DNA from 3 places in the Mesorhizobium sp. U510 genome. Region 3 is predicted to be linked to each of the others. Evidence: riboswitches for the same ligand, from Rfam matches in the RefSeq annotation. Region 3 holds a riboswitch; each other region holds the start of a gene.
The links. Region 3 has a riboswitch for cobalamin ahead of metE (5-methyltetrahydropteroyltriglutamate--homocysteine S-methyltransferase). Riboswitches for the same ligand answer to the same signal wherever they lie in the genome.
Positions count from the first base shown of each region.

Region 1 (4,205 bases), 810 kb from region 3:
AGCGACAGGCCCGGCATATGGCCGCCGAGCAGTTCGAGCTCCTTGCGGAAGATGATCTCTTCCGGGCGACGCGCGCAGTTGACGAAGCCGACATCGGTCCATGGCGCGCAATCGTTCAGCCAGCGCAGCATCGACATCATCGGCGTCACGCCGGAGCCGGCCGAGATCAACAGATATTTGGCCGCCGGATGGCTGTGCAGCGAAAAATCGCCGCTCGGCCCATAGGCCTTGACGTGCGAACCGGGCACCAGGTGATCGAACATCCAGCGTGTGCCGATGCTGCCGGCCTGTGCCTTCACCGTCACCGCGATCGAGAACGGCCGCGACGGCGACGACGACAGCGTATAGGTGCGCATCAGCGGTCCGTCCGGCGTCGGCAGTTCCAGCGTCACGAACTGGCCCGGCTTGTAGCGGAACCAGGTCTGGTTGTCGGAGCGGAAGGTGAAGGTCTTGACGTCAGGCGCCTCGTCGCTGACGCCGATCACTTCCAGCACCTGCAGCCTGTCGTTCCAGGGCGCCATCTGGTCGAGATGGCGATAGAGGCCAAGATCCGTCATCGCGTTCATCCCCAAACCCCTCAGGCGACACTGCGCAGGGCCGGCCGGCCATCGTCGGCAAGGCGCGGACCGATGAAGCGGGCGTACCAGTCGACAAACTGGATCACGCCGCCCTCATGCAGCTCCGAATAGGGGCCGGGTTCATAGGCCGGCGACTGGATGCCGAAGGCGTTTTCCTCGACGATGCGGCGATCCTGGTCGTTGGTCTCGGTCCAGACATGGGTGAGTTCGGCAAGATCGTAGTCGACACCCTCGACCGCATCCTTGTGAACCAGCCATTTGGTCGTCACCGCGGTTTCCGTGGCGCTGATCGGCAGCACGCGGAAGGTGACGGCGTGGTCGCCCAGAATGTGGTTCCACGTCGTCGGATAGTGATAGAGCAGCAAGGAACCGATGCGGTCGGCGGAGACGCTGTCGGACAGGTTCTTCTTCACCGCCCGCTTGCCGGTCATCGTGTAGCTGACCGCATCGCGCAGCAGCGGCGCGCGGGTGGCGCGGTATTGCCCGGCCGGATCGATGCGGAACTTGCTCGGCAGGCCGGCCGCTTCGCATTTGGCCCAGTGTGCCAGCATCTCCGGATCGCTGTCGGCGCCTTGCACGCCGGTCACCGTCGGGGCTTCCGGGAAGGTTTTGCACAGCTCCGGGTGATTGCCGGCGCAGTGGTAGCACTCGCGGTTGTTTTCCCAGACGAGCTTCCAGTTGCCCTTCTCGACGATCGTGCTCTCGAAGGCGATCTTGGCTTCGCTGAGCCGGTGCGGCTTGAGATAGGGTTCGATCATCGCCCGCATCGGCGAGAAGTCGGCGGGTTCCTTGGCCAGGCAGATGAAGATATAGCCGGCCACGCTTTCGCAGGCGACCGGCTTCAGGCCGAACTGGCTCTTGTCGAAACCGTCGGCCATCTGGCGGGCAAACAGCAGCCTTCCGTCCAGCTCATAGGTCCATTGGTGATAGGGGCAGACCAGCTTGGCGGCCATGCCCTTGTCGGTGTTGCAGACGCGGCTACCGCGGTGGCGGCAGGAATTGTGGAAAGCGTTGATCTTGCCCTGCTGATCGCGCACCAGCACGACCGGATAGTCGCCGATCTGCACGGTGATGAAGCTGCCGGGCTTGGGCAGTTCGCAATCATGGCCGACGAACAGCCAGTCGCGATACCAGATCAGCTCCATGTCGAGCTTGAAGAAATCGGGATCGGTATAGAAGGGCTGCTCGAGCGAGAAGCCCTCTCTGCGGCTGTTCAAGAGCCTCAGCATATCGTTGCGCGCATCCATGTCCTGTCCTCATACTTCAAGGACTGAACTGGTGGTGATTGAGGAAGGATGAGACGCAGGCCGGCGAAAGCCGGGCGCGCGCCATCCGCCTCTTGACCGCCCACCGCGATCAGTCGAGTTCAAAAATCTCGGGCTGGTTTCCGGGCTCTGGAGTGTCCTTGCGGACGGTCGCGACACCTTCCCAGGCTTTCGCCCAGTGGTCTCCCGTTGCGACTTGAACTCCACCACCGTTGCGGGGGCAGCGCCGGATTTTGACCGGCTTCCCAATTCTCCGCCCCGTCGTCACGAAGCGGCACCTGAGATGACATGATCTAATCACGACGGCGTTTGCGACATCGGCATGAAAGCGACATCGCATCCATGCGGCGCGACACGCATGCGCAACGATCTGGGCGCGGACAGCGGTCACGAAAATCGTCTTCGCCGTTAGCTGTACTGGCTGTCAAAATCGACCCGGAACAGGGGCAAAAAAGGTTAACGGTTTCGAAAAGTGACTATTAGCGGATTCTAAAATCGAACCGAACGGTTCGTTTCTGTTGACGGTGCGTGCAGGACGGTGTGAACACTGGACCTCCGATACAGTCTGTGATCTTGCGGCTGGCTTTAATTAAGTGATTGATATTAAGAAGAAAAATTTATGGCGTGGAAACCTCTGGCACAATTTCAAGTGGTGGATTCTTGGTCCACACGGAACAACTTCGTGATTGGAAACGGCGATCTGGCTTTCCCACATCGGGGCTGTCCGAACGACGCGATTTCAATCCCAAGACACGCCGCTAGACGGACGGAAAAAATACTGGAGTACTAAAAATGAAAAAGATTGTTCTCACTGCCGCCGCCCTTCTGGCCATTTCCGGCAGCGCCTTCGCTGGTAGCGACCACTACGGTTCGAATGCCGCCGCAGCCACGACTGTCGACAGCTCGTACACCGCTTCGACCAAGAAGTCGGAACCGGCTGCTCAGACGCCTGCCCAGGGCGCAGATCACAACCTCTTCGGTAATAACTAACAACGGGTCCCGGCTAATGGCGGGCTTTTCGCCCGCCGCTCTGGCCGATCTTGAGAAACTCAGGAGACTAACATGAACAAGCTCATCCTTGCTGCCGCCGCCGTCCTGGCCATTTCCGGCAGTGCCTTCGCTGGCAGCGATAACTACGGTTCCAACGGTGCCAACCAGCCGGCCGCTGCGGTCGACCATTCCTACACGGCTTCGGTCGACAAGTCGGCTCCGGCCACCCAGGTGCCTGCTCAGCAGGGCGCTGACCGCAACCTCTTCGGCAAGTAATGCCGGTTCACGGAAATGGCGGCGATGCCGGCCATTCCCGTGAAATCCAGAAATTCAGGAGACTAACATGAACAAGCTCATCCTTGCTGCCGCCGCCGTTCTGGCCATCTCCGGTAGCGCTTTCGCGGGCAGCGACAACTATGGCTCCAATGGCGCCAACCAGCCCGCCGCAACTTCGGTCGACAACTCGCGTACGGCTTCGATCCGCGAGAGCGGCTCGCCCGTCTACAAGCTGCTCAATTCGTCGGGCGACGTGCAGAAGTCCGCTCCTCAGGGCAGCGACCGGAACCTCTTCGGCCGTTAACAGCCGAAGCTGATCTCCAAAAAAGAGCGGCGGGCCTGGCCCGCCGCTCTTTTTTGTTGCCTTGACCCAGCAGGACCGGCGGCCTCAAGCCGCTTTTGCTTCCGGCTTTTGCAGCGCGAAGGAATGTCCGTCCGCATCGAAGATATGCAGGTCCTCGGCATTGGCGCTCAGCCGCAATGTCGAACCGCGCTTGACCTCGACATTGCCCGGCAGTTTGGTCACCAGCGGCAGGTCGGCGCGGCCGATATCGATATAGACCAGCTGGACCTCGCCGAGCTGCTCGACATAGTCGACCGTTCCCTCGAACAGATAGTCCGCGCCGCTGGCAATCATCAGGTCTTCCGGCCGCACGCCGAAACTGACCGCCGCGCCCTTGGCCGAGGCCGGCGTCGTGATCGGCACCGTCGCCTTGCGGCCGCCGACATGGTTGACGACGGTCGGGTTGCCGGTCTTGTCGATGGTTGCCGGCAGGATGTTCATGGCCGGCGAGCCGATGAACTGGGCGACGAACAGGTTGCCGGGCTTCTTGTAAAGGTCCATCGGCGTGCCGACCTGTTCGACATGGCCGTCCTTCAGCACCACGATGCGGTCGGCCAGCGTCATCGCTTCGACCTGGTCGTGGGTGACGTAGATCATCGTCGTGTTGGGCATCGATTCCTTGAGCTTGGCGATCTCGATGCGCGTGGCGACGCGTAGCGCCGCGTCAAGGTTCGACAGCGGCTCGTCGAACAGGAACACTTTCGGATTGCGCACGATGGCGCGGCCGATGGCGACACGCTGGCGCTGGCCGCC
Region 1 covers NZ_CP180532.1:1,358,597-1,362,801, forward strand. The annotation lists gene ACLGL5_RS08665 (FAD-binding oxidoreductase) at 1-557, opposite strand, end outside; gene ACLGL5_RS08670 (aromatic ring-hydroxylating oxygenase subunit alpha) at 578-1,825, opposite strand; cobalamin riboswitch at 1,940-2,140, opposite strand; gene ACLGL5_RS08675 (DUF680 domain-containing protein) at 2,636-2,833, shown strand; gene ACLGL5_RS08680 (DUF680 domain-containing protein) at 2,906-3,109, shown strand; gene ACLGL5_RS08685 (DUF680 domain-containing protein) at 3,177-3,413, shown strand; gene ACLGL5_RS08690 (ABC transporter ATP-binding protein) at 3,498-4,205, opposite strand, start outside.
Region 1: it holds a riboswitch for cobalamin, as region 3 does, so the genes downstream of both, ACLGL5_RS08670 (aromatic ring-hydroxylating oxygenase subunit alpha) here and metE (5-methyltetrahydropteroyltriglutamate--homocysteine S-methyltransferase) in region 3, are expected to answer to the same signal.

Region 2 (4,205 bases), 3.0 Mb from region 3:
GTAAAGCCCTCGCCCATCGCATGCCAGACGACGCGGTCGCCGAAAGCGGCAAACGCATCCTTCTCGCCGGTGTGCCACTTGCCCTTGATGAACTGGACGACGCCGACGCGCTTGCCATAGCCGAGCATCCGCAGCGCCAGGCCGAAGGCGGCCGTGGTCTTGCCCTTGCCCGGACCGGTGTTGACGATCAGCAGTCCCTTTTCGACCGTCTTGCTCGCCACCTCGGCATCCTGCACCGCCTTGCGCTTGGCCATCTTGGCGCGATGGCGTTCTTCGTCCCGGTCCTCGGTGGGCTTGTTGTCGATGTCGGTCATGTCACTTCACCTTGAGCGGTAGCCCCGCCACCATCAGCAGCACCGTATCGGCGATCGCCGCGACCTGCTGGTTGAGCCGGCCGGCGTCATCGCGAAAACGGCGCGCCAGGGCATTGTCCGGCACGATGCCTTGCCCGACTTCGTTGGAGACTACGAACCAGGGGCCGCGCGGCCGCGACAGCACATCCGCCAGCCGCCGGCACTCGGCGCCGACGTCGTGATCGGCCAGCATGTGATTGGTCAGCCACAGCGTCAGGCAGTCGATGAGCACCGGCTGGTTGTCCGGCAAGGCCTCGAGCGCGCCGGCAAGGTCGAGCGGCGCGTCGATGGTCGTCCAGCCCTCGCCGCGCCGCGAGCGGTGCAGCGCGATGCGCTCGCGCATTTCGTCGTCATAGGCTTGCGCGGTGGCAATATAGGTCCACGGTGACGGCAACGCCGTCGCCAGGATTTCGGCATGCGCGCTCTTGCCGGAGCGCGCACCGCCGATGATGAAGGTCAGCTTGTTGCGATCAGGCAAAGCTGTCGCGCAGGCTGGTCGCCGTGCCAGTGAAGCGTCCGCGCACCACGCCGACGACGGCGCCGAGGACCAGCCAGAACACCAGATTGGTCAGCGTCACCGCCACCACGAACTGGTGGTGCAGGCCCTCCGGGATCGGCGTCTCGAAGCTGTCGGGCTGCGGCGCGCCGACAATGTGCGGAGCAACGATCAGCGCCACGGCAAGGATGGCCAGCGGTAGCGACTTGCGGAATGCGATCAGGCCGAGCCCGATAGCGGTCGCGATCACGGTTGCCACCCACCAGATCTGGCGCTGCGTCAGGTCGGCGGCCGGCATGGCCGGCAGTTCCGGAGGCAGGCCGAGACCGGGCGCCAGTGTGAAGATGGCAAAGCCGGCCAGACCCCAGAACACGCCCTGGCGCCAATTGCCGATGCCGCCGGCGAATTCCGAAACCGCGACCAGGATCAGCGCGAAGCCTATGCCGGTGACAACATTGGACACCACGTTGAAGGCAAAGCGCTCGAAGCCGTCGGCCGGTGCCCAGCCTTGGTCTTCGGCCGGAGCGGCGGCTGCGGCCGGTGCCGGGGTCGCGGCGCTCATCGAATTTGCCGCCGGTGCGGCCGAACTCATCGCGTTGCCACTGGCGGCCCCAGTCGGCGCCGCGGCATGGTCATGGCTATAGCCGCCTTCGGCCTGTTCGTAGACTTCCGCCTTGAGGATCAGCGGTACGGTGGCATAGGCCTGCATGCAGGCAAGAACGACGCCGGCCACGAGCCCTGCGATCGCCGCGATGAACACGACGTTGCGAAACAGATTCATGATGTCAGATCCTCGTCAGTGGCAGGGAAACGCCATCGAATGCCGGTTGTCATGACCGGCATTGTGGACCGCTTCGATATGCGAGAAGCCGACAAAGCCGATGATGAAGGTGCCGAGCAGTGCGGCGAGCGCCAGCTGCATGAAGCGCGACTGCGAGGAGACGGAGGCGCCGAGGGAGACGGAAGCGGTATTCATATCTTGTCCTTTCACCCTCCACCCGAGGGCCTGTCAGTTTTGCCGTCGTCGGCAGGTCTCCTGGCTCACGGATCAGCGCCCTTCCCCACCTTCCCGAAGACGAACCTTCAGTGGCATATGGAGAGGACTACCGCACACAGTTGCGGGGGCAGCCACGGCATTGGGCAAGAATTTCGCCCGCACCGCATTCCCTCTTGGCTCCAAAACGGAACCGACGACTGCATGACTATAGGGAAAATCGCGACACGCGGCAAACCAAATTCCGCCGGCAAACAGCGCGATTGCGCCATGCCGTTTCCAGGCACGAGAATTGACAATTCTTCCTGCCGGGTGTCGGCTGGCCGCTTCACAGGAAGCCAGCCATGCAGCCCACTGCCAGCGAGCGCGCCCCTTACAATGGCCTGACCCAGGCCGAACCGACCCTGCCCTCATCGGCCTATTGGGATGGTGAGAAGTACCAGCGCGACCTCGATGCCATTTGGTACAAGAACTGGCTGCTCATCTGCCGCGAGGCCGATCTGGCCCAGCCGCTGGCCTTCCGCCGATTCCGCATCGGCACGCAGGACATCGTCGTGCTGCGCGACGACACCGGCGCGCTGCGCGCCTTCCACAACACCTGCCGCCACCGCGGCTCGCAGCTTTGCCAGGAGAGCGAGGGCCGGCTGAAGGCGCGACTGATCACTTGCCCCTACCACGCCTGGTCCTATTCGCTGCGCGGCGACCTCGTGCGCGTGCCGTCGAAATCCTTGCCCGTTGGCTTCGACAAGGCCGACCATCCGCTCTACCGCGTCGCGCTCTCGGTGTGGCGCGGTTTCGTGTTCATCAATCTGCAGGAGGATGCGGCGGGCTCAGCGCAGGCATCCTTCGACCCGGCCTCCGGCAATCTCGGCAACTGGCCGCTGGAAACGCTGGTATCAGGCCATGTGCTGCGCAAGGTAATGCACTGCAACTGGAAGATCTTTTGGGAAAACTTCAACGAGTGCCTGCACTGCCCGGGCGTCCACAAGGACCTCTCGCGGCTGGTGCCGATCTATGGCCGCGGCCTGATGAGCCGGCACGACGATCCCGAATGGACGCGCCATGCCGACAATGACGCACCGGAATTTTCCGGCGGCCTGCGCGCCGGCGCCGAGACCTGGTCGCGCGACGGCCAGGCGCACGGGCCGGTCTTCTCCGGATTGACGCCAGCCGAACGCGCCGCCGGCCAGACATACGCCACCAGCCTGCCCTCGATGTTCATCGTCGGTCATGTCGACTATGTCAGGACCGTACGCCTGGTGCCGCTCGGCCCGGAAGAGACCGAACTTGTCGCCGAGTGGCTGTTCGCGCCCGAGGCGCTGGCCGCGACCGATATCGACAACATCGTCGCCTTCGGCACACAGGTGCTGGAAGAGGACGCCGCCATTTGCGAGGTCAACCAGAGGGGCCTGCGCTCGATGCGCCACCAGGCCGGCGTGCTCATGCCCGAGGAGTATGAACTGCACCGCTTCCACAACTGGGTGCGCGAGCAGCATGCGGCACTTTCACCGTGATCCTCACAGAGACTTCGGCAGGTAACGCCAGGTCACGAACCCGCAAACCGCCGCCAGCAGGCCGAGCGTGACGAACACCGAGCCCAGTCCGAAGAAGGCCAGCACCACCGAATAGACCAGCGGCGGCGTCAGCTCGGAAAAATCGAGATAGGTGCGGTAGACCGCCGCCATCTGCGCCCGCTCATAGGAGCGCACCGAACGCATGAAGGCGGTCGAGCCCAACGCATCGAGCGCTATGGTGAAAAAGGCGCCGCACAACAGGAAGGCGCCGGTGAGCAGCGGCACGGTTTCGCCGACCGTGCCCGCCGCCAGAAGCATCGCCGACATGGCGAAATAGGCAAATGTCATGGTGCGCCGGCCGCCAAAGCGTTTTCCGGCCTTGCCCCAGAAGATCGCCATGAACAAAAGCGCGTTGCCGGCCGAAACCAGCAGACCGCCGGCCAGCTTGCCCTCGCCGGTGATCACCATGAACAGTGGCCCATAGACGAAGAACGTCGTCCAGAAGCAGGAGCGACCGAAGGCGATCAGCCAGGCAAGCCTCAATCTGGGCTGCGCGACGAAGCGGCCGATATTGGCGAGCGGATTGGCCGGCCGTGTCTTGCCGGGCCGGATCGACGGGTTGTCGCCCAGCCGATAGGTCCAGAACAGTGCGAGCAGGGCCAGCGCGAACACCGCCACCGCACCATGCGCGGCGTAGATGCCGAATCGCGTGTAGAGGAAGATGCCGAGCGTCGGCCCACCGGTCCAGGCGAGCATCGACCACGCCATGCGCAGCGATTCGGCCTGCATGAAGTCGGTCTTGCGGATGTGGTCCATGATGTAGAGATTGAGCGTGATCGAAAGTGCAC
Region 2 covers NZ_CP180532.1:5,153,364-5,157,568, forward strand. The annotation lists gene cobO (cob(I)yrinic acid a,c-diamide adenosyltransferase) at 1-314, opposite strand, end outside; gene cobU (bifunctional adenosylcobinamide kinase/adenosylcobinamide-phosphate guanylyltransferase) at 316-831, opposite strand; gene ACLGL5_RS26780 (CbtA family protein) at 824-1,630, opposite strand; gene ACLGL5_RS26785 (CbtB domain-containing protein) at 1,646-1,825, opposite strand; cobalamin riboswitch at 1,859-2,056, opposite strand; gene ACLGL5_RS26790 (aromatic ring-hydroxylating oxygenase subunit alpha) at 2,188-3,357, shown strand; gene ACLGL5_RS26795 (MFS transporter) at 3,361-4,205, opposite strand, start outside.
Region 2: it holds a riboswitch for cobalamin, as region 3 does, so the genes downstream of both, ACLGL5_RS26785 (CbtB domain-containing protein) here and metE (5-methyltetrahydropteroyltriglutamate--homocysteine S-methyltransferase) in region 3, are expected to answer to the same signal.

Region 3 (4,205 bases):
GTTCTTAAAGGAGTTGTTGGCATGCGCGTAGAAAACGATCATTGCGACGTGATCGGTGTGCCGGCCGCTCCCACGCAACTTGATCGTCTTTCTTCTGCGATTCTGCGGCAGGGGGGGATGGCGCGAGTGTCGCTGCCAGGCGATGTGGTGACCTGGGCGGCAGCCCGTCACCAGACGCTCAGGCAGATGCTTTCCGACCAGCGTTTCAACAAGGACTGGCGACAGTGGCGGGCGCTGCAGGACGGCGAGATTCCCGAGGATCATCCGCTGATCGGGATATGCAAAGTGGACAACATGACCACGGCGCACGGCGCCGATCACCGGCGCTTGCGCGGCCTGCTGTCCAGCAGCTTCGCGCCCAGTCGTATCGCCTTGCTGGCGCCACGGGTCGAACAATGCGTCGATCGACTCCTGGCCGAGATGGCGCAGCGCGGCGGCAGTGCCGATCTGATGAGCGAGTTCGCCGCTCCGCTGCCCACCAACGTGATCGCCGAACTGCTCGGTTTGCCGGACGAACAGCGCGAAGAGATCGTCGCGCTCACCTACAGCCTGGCCAACACCTCCGCCACAGGCGAAGAGGTGCGACAGACGCGGCAGCGCATCCCGGAGTTCTTCCGTCGCCTGATCGCGCTCAAGCGGGGCCAGCTCGGCGATGATCTGGCTTCGGCCCTGATCGTCGCGCGTGACAAAGGCGAGCTCGTTTCCGACACCGAGCTCATCGACATGCTGTTCATGGTGCTCTCTGCGGGCTTCGTGACCACCGCCGGCGTCATCGGCAATGGCGTGCTGGCATTGCTGACGCATCCGCAGCAACTGCACTTGGTGCGCAGCGGCCAAGTTCAGTGGTCACAGGCGATCGAGGAGATCCTGCGCTGGGGCAGCTCAGCGGCCAATCTGCCGTTCCGCTATGCCACCCAGGACGTGGAGATCGACGGATGCCTGGTCCGCCGCGGCGATGCCGTCCTGATGGCGTTCCATGCGGCGAACCGGGACGAAAAGGCCTTCGGTCCCGGCGCCAACAGGTTCGATGTCACCCGGCGGCACAACCCGCATTTGTCATTCGGCGAGGGGCCGCATTCCTGCCTGGGCGCTGCGCTGGCGCGCCTGGAATTGTGCTGCGCCTTCCCTGCGCTGTTCGGGCGGCTGGAGGATCTGGCGCTGGCCATCGCCGCGGAGGACGTCGTCTACATGCCGTCTTACGTCATTCGCTGCCCGCAGCGCCTGCCGGTCACCTTCCGCCCTTCCGTCGCTTAGCGAGTGCGGCATGCACCCAGATACAGCGATTCTCGGTTCGCCGAGGTGGCTGGTCTCGCACGAGGGGGGCGAGCATGCCCGGTTACGCACGATCGTGGCGCCGGCCTTCAGCAACCGCAGGGTGAAGCTGCTCGCGCAGCAGGTCGAGGCGATCGCCGCGCAGTTGTTCGAGACGCTGGCGGTCCAGCCCCAGCCCGCCGACCTGAGGCGCCACCTCTCCTTTCCGCTTCCGGACATGGTTATCAGCGTGCTGATGGGCGAGTGCGCAAGCACGCTGAGCGAAGCCGAGCGGGAACAAGTACCGGGATTCCCGGCTGACCGTGACGACCTGGCCCGACTTTACGCCCTTTGAGCCCGGCGACCTCGATCTGATCGGCGTCGCCGATGGGGACAAGGATCTCTCCGAGCCTGCACTGATAAGAGGCGGCATCGTAAGCGGCTTTGGGCGAAAGAGACCGATCAGCGCAAGGGCATTATTCGCATCATCACATAAACATCTCGTTATATGTATTGACAAGGAGCGAAGCTGCTGTGATTGTGCGCATGTCGTGGTTCTCCGCGCGGCACTGCTGTAGCGGAGCTAAGAGGGAAGCCGGTGCGATGCCGGCGCTGCCCCCGCAACTGTTAGCGGCGAGCCAAGCCCATTGGTGTCACTGAGGCGAACGGCCTCGGGAAGACGGGCAGAGGCTTTGACCCGCGAGCCAGGAGACCTGCCACGACGAACAACGTCCACGGGCGGGGTGTCTCGGTGGCCGCGGTAGCCTGGCTTCGTGCCGCCTGCTCGCGCGTTCCTTGTCCCCACGCCCCAACCATCGGGGTATGGCATGACTGTCTCTCAACAAATTCCAGTGGCAACGCTCGGCGTGCCGCGTATCGGTCGACGGCGGGAACTCAAATTCGCGCTTGAAAGCTACTGGTCCGGAAAATCTCCCGCAGCCGACCTGCTCGCGACGGCGAAGGCGCTACGCGCCGCCAGCTGGAGGGAGCAGCACGATCGCGGCGTGTCGAAAATCCCGTCCAACGATTTCTCGCTTTATGACCATGTGCTCGACACCGTCGCCATGGTCGGCGCCGTGCCGGCACGATACGCCTGGACTGACGGCGAGGTCCCACTCGATACCTATTTCGCAATGGCGCGCGGCAACCAAGATCAGGCCGCTGATTGCGGACATGCCGGTGACGAGCATGCGGCCAACGGGCATGGCCTTGCCGCGATGGAAATGACCAAATGGTTCGACACCAACTATCACTACATTGTGCCGGAACTTACCGACGATCAGAGCTTTGCCCTCTCGTCGGCGAAACCGGTCGATCATTTCCTCGAGGCCAAGGCGCTCGGCATCCACACGCGCCCGGTCCTGCTTGGACCGGTTACCTTTCTCAAGTTGGCGAAGTCACCTGAGGAAGGTTTCAACCCTATCGCGCTCCTGCCACGGCTGCTGCCCGTCTACGAGGAGCTCCTGCGGAGGCTGAAGCTCGCGGGAGCCGATTGGGTGCAGATCGATGAGCCGGCGCTCGTGGTCGATCTGGTTCCCAACGAACGGGATGCGCTCCAATTCGCCTACTGCCGGCTGTCAAAAGCAGCACCTGAGTTGAAGATCATGGTCGCTACCTATTTCGGATCGCTCGGAGACAATCTCGAGACCGCAATTTCTCTGCCCGTGGCGGGACTGCACGTCGATCTCGTGCGCGCTCCAGAGCAGTTGGAGACCCTCGGCCGGCTCGCGCAGAAGGAACTTGTGCTCTCGCTCGGACTGATCGACGGCCGCAACGTCTGGCGTGCGAACCTGCCTGCCATACTTGACCGCATCAAGCCGATCGTCGCCGGCTGGCCGCTGGACCGCGTGGAGATTGCCCCGTCCTGCTCGATGCTGCATGTGCCGATCGACCTGGACATGGAGACGGCACTCGATGCGGATGTGAAGTCGTGGCTCGCCTTCGCGGCGCAAAAGACCGGCGAGCTGGTCGTGCTCGCCCGTGCGCTGGCCGAAGGCCGGGACGCGGTCGCCGCCGAACTGGAGGCGTCGGCTGAGGCTGCCGCCGTTCGCGCGACATCCGCGAAGGTGCATGATCCGCTCGTCGAAGGTCGGGTCGCCAGCATCAAGGTCGCCATGACGCGCCGGAAGAGCGCATTCGACGTGCGCTCCAAGCTTCAGGGCGACACGTTTGGCTTGCCATCCTTCCCCACCACGACGATCGGCTCCTTCCCGCAAACAGCCGAGGTTCGCAAGGCGCGGGCAGCCCATGCCAAGGGCGAGCTGAGTTACGTCGACTATGAGGCCTTCCTGAAAAAAGAGATAGAAGCCGCCGTTCGCTGGCAAGAAGAGATCGGACTCGACGTGCTGGTCCACGGCGAATTCGAGCGCAACGATATGGTGCAGTATTTCGCTGAGCAGCTCTGCGGCTTCGCCTTCACGCAACATGGGTGGGTGCAGAGCTACGGCTCGCGCTTTGTGCGACCCCCGATCATCATTGGAGATGTGTCGCGACAACAGCCCATGACATTACACTGGTGGCGATATGCCCAGTCGCTGACGCTAAAGCCGGTGAAGGGCATGCTTACCGGCCCGGTGACGATCCTCAACTGGTCCTTCGTCCGGGACGACCTTCCGCGCTCAGCCGTCTGCCGCCAGGTCGCGCTCGCCATTCGCGATGAAGTGAGCGACCTCGAAAAGGCCGGCGCCAGGATGATCCAGATCGACGAAGCCGCACTGCGCGAGGGCTTGCCGCTGCGCGAGGCCGACTGGCAGGCCTATCTCGACTGGGCCGTCGAATGCTTCCGGCTGGCTTCAACGGCGGTCGGCGATGCGACCCAGATCCACACCCATATGTGCTACTCCGAGTTCGGCGATATCGTGGACGCGATTGCCGCAATGGATGCCGATGTGATCTCCATTGAAACCTCGCGCTCGCAGATGGAACTGCTCGATACGCTCCGAAGCTTCAAGTAT
Region 3 covers NZ_CP180532.1:2,173,275-2,177,479, reverse strand. The annotation lists gene ACLGL5_RS12385 (cytochrome P450 family protein) at 22-1,254, shown strand; partial or broken gene ACLGL5_RS12380 (cytochrome P450) at 1,271-1,513, shown strand; cobalamin riboswitch at 1,787-1,986, shown strand; gene metE (5-methyltetrahydropteroyltriglutamate--homocysteine S-methyltransferase) at 2,103-4,205, shown strand, end outside.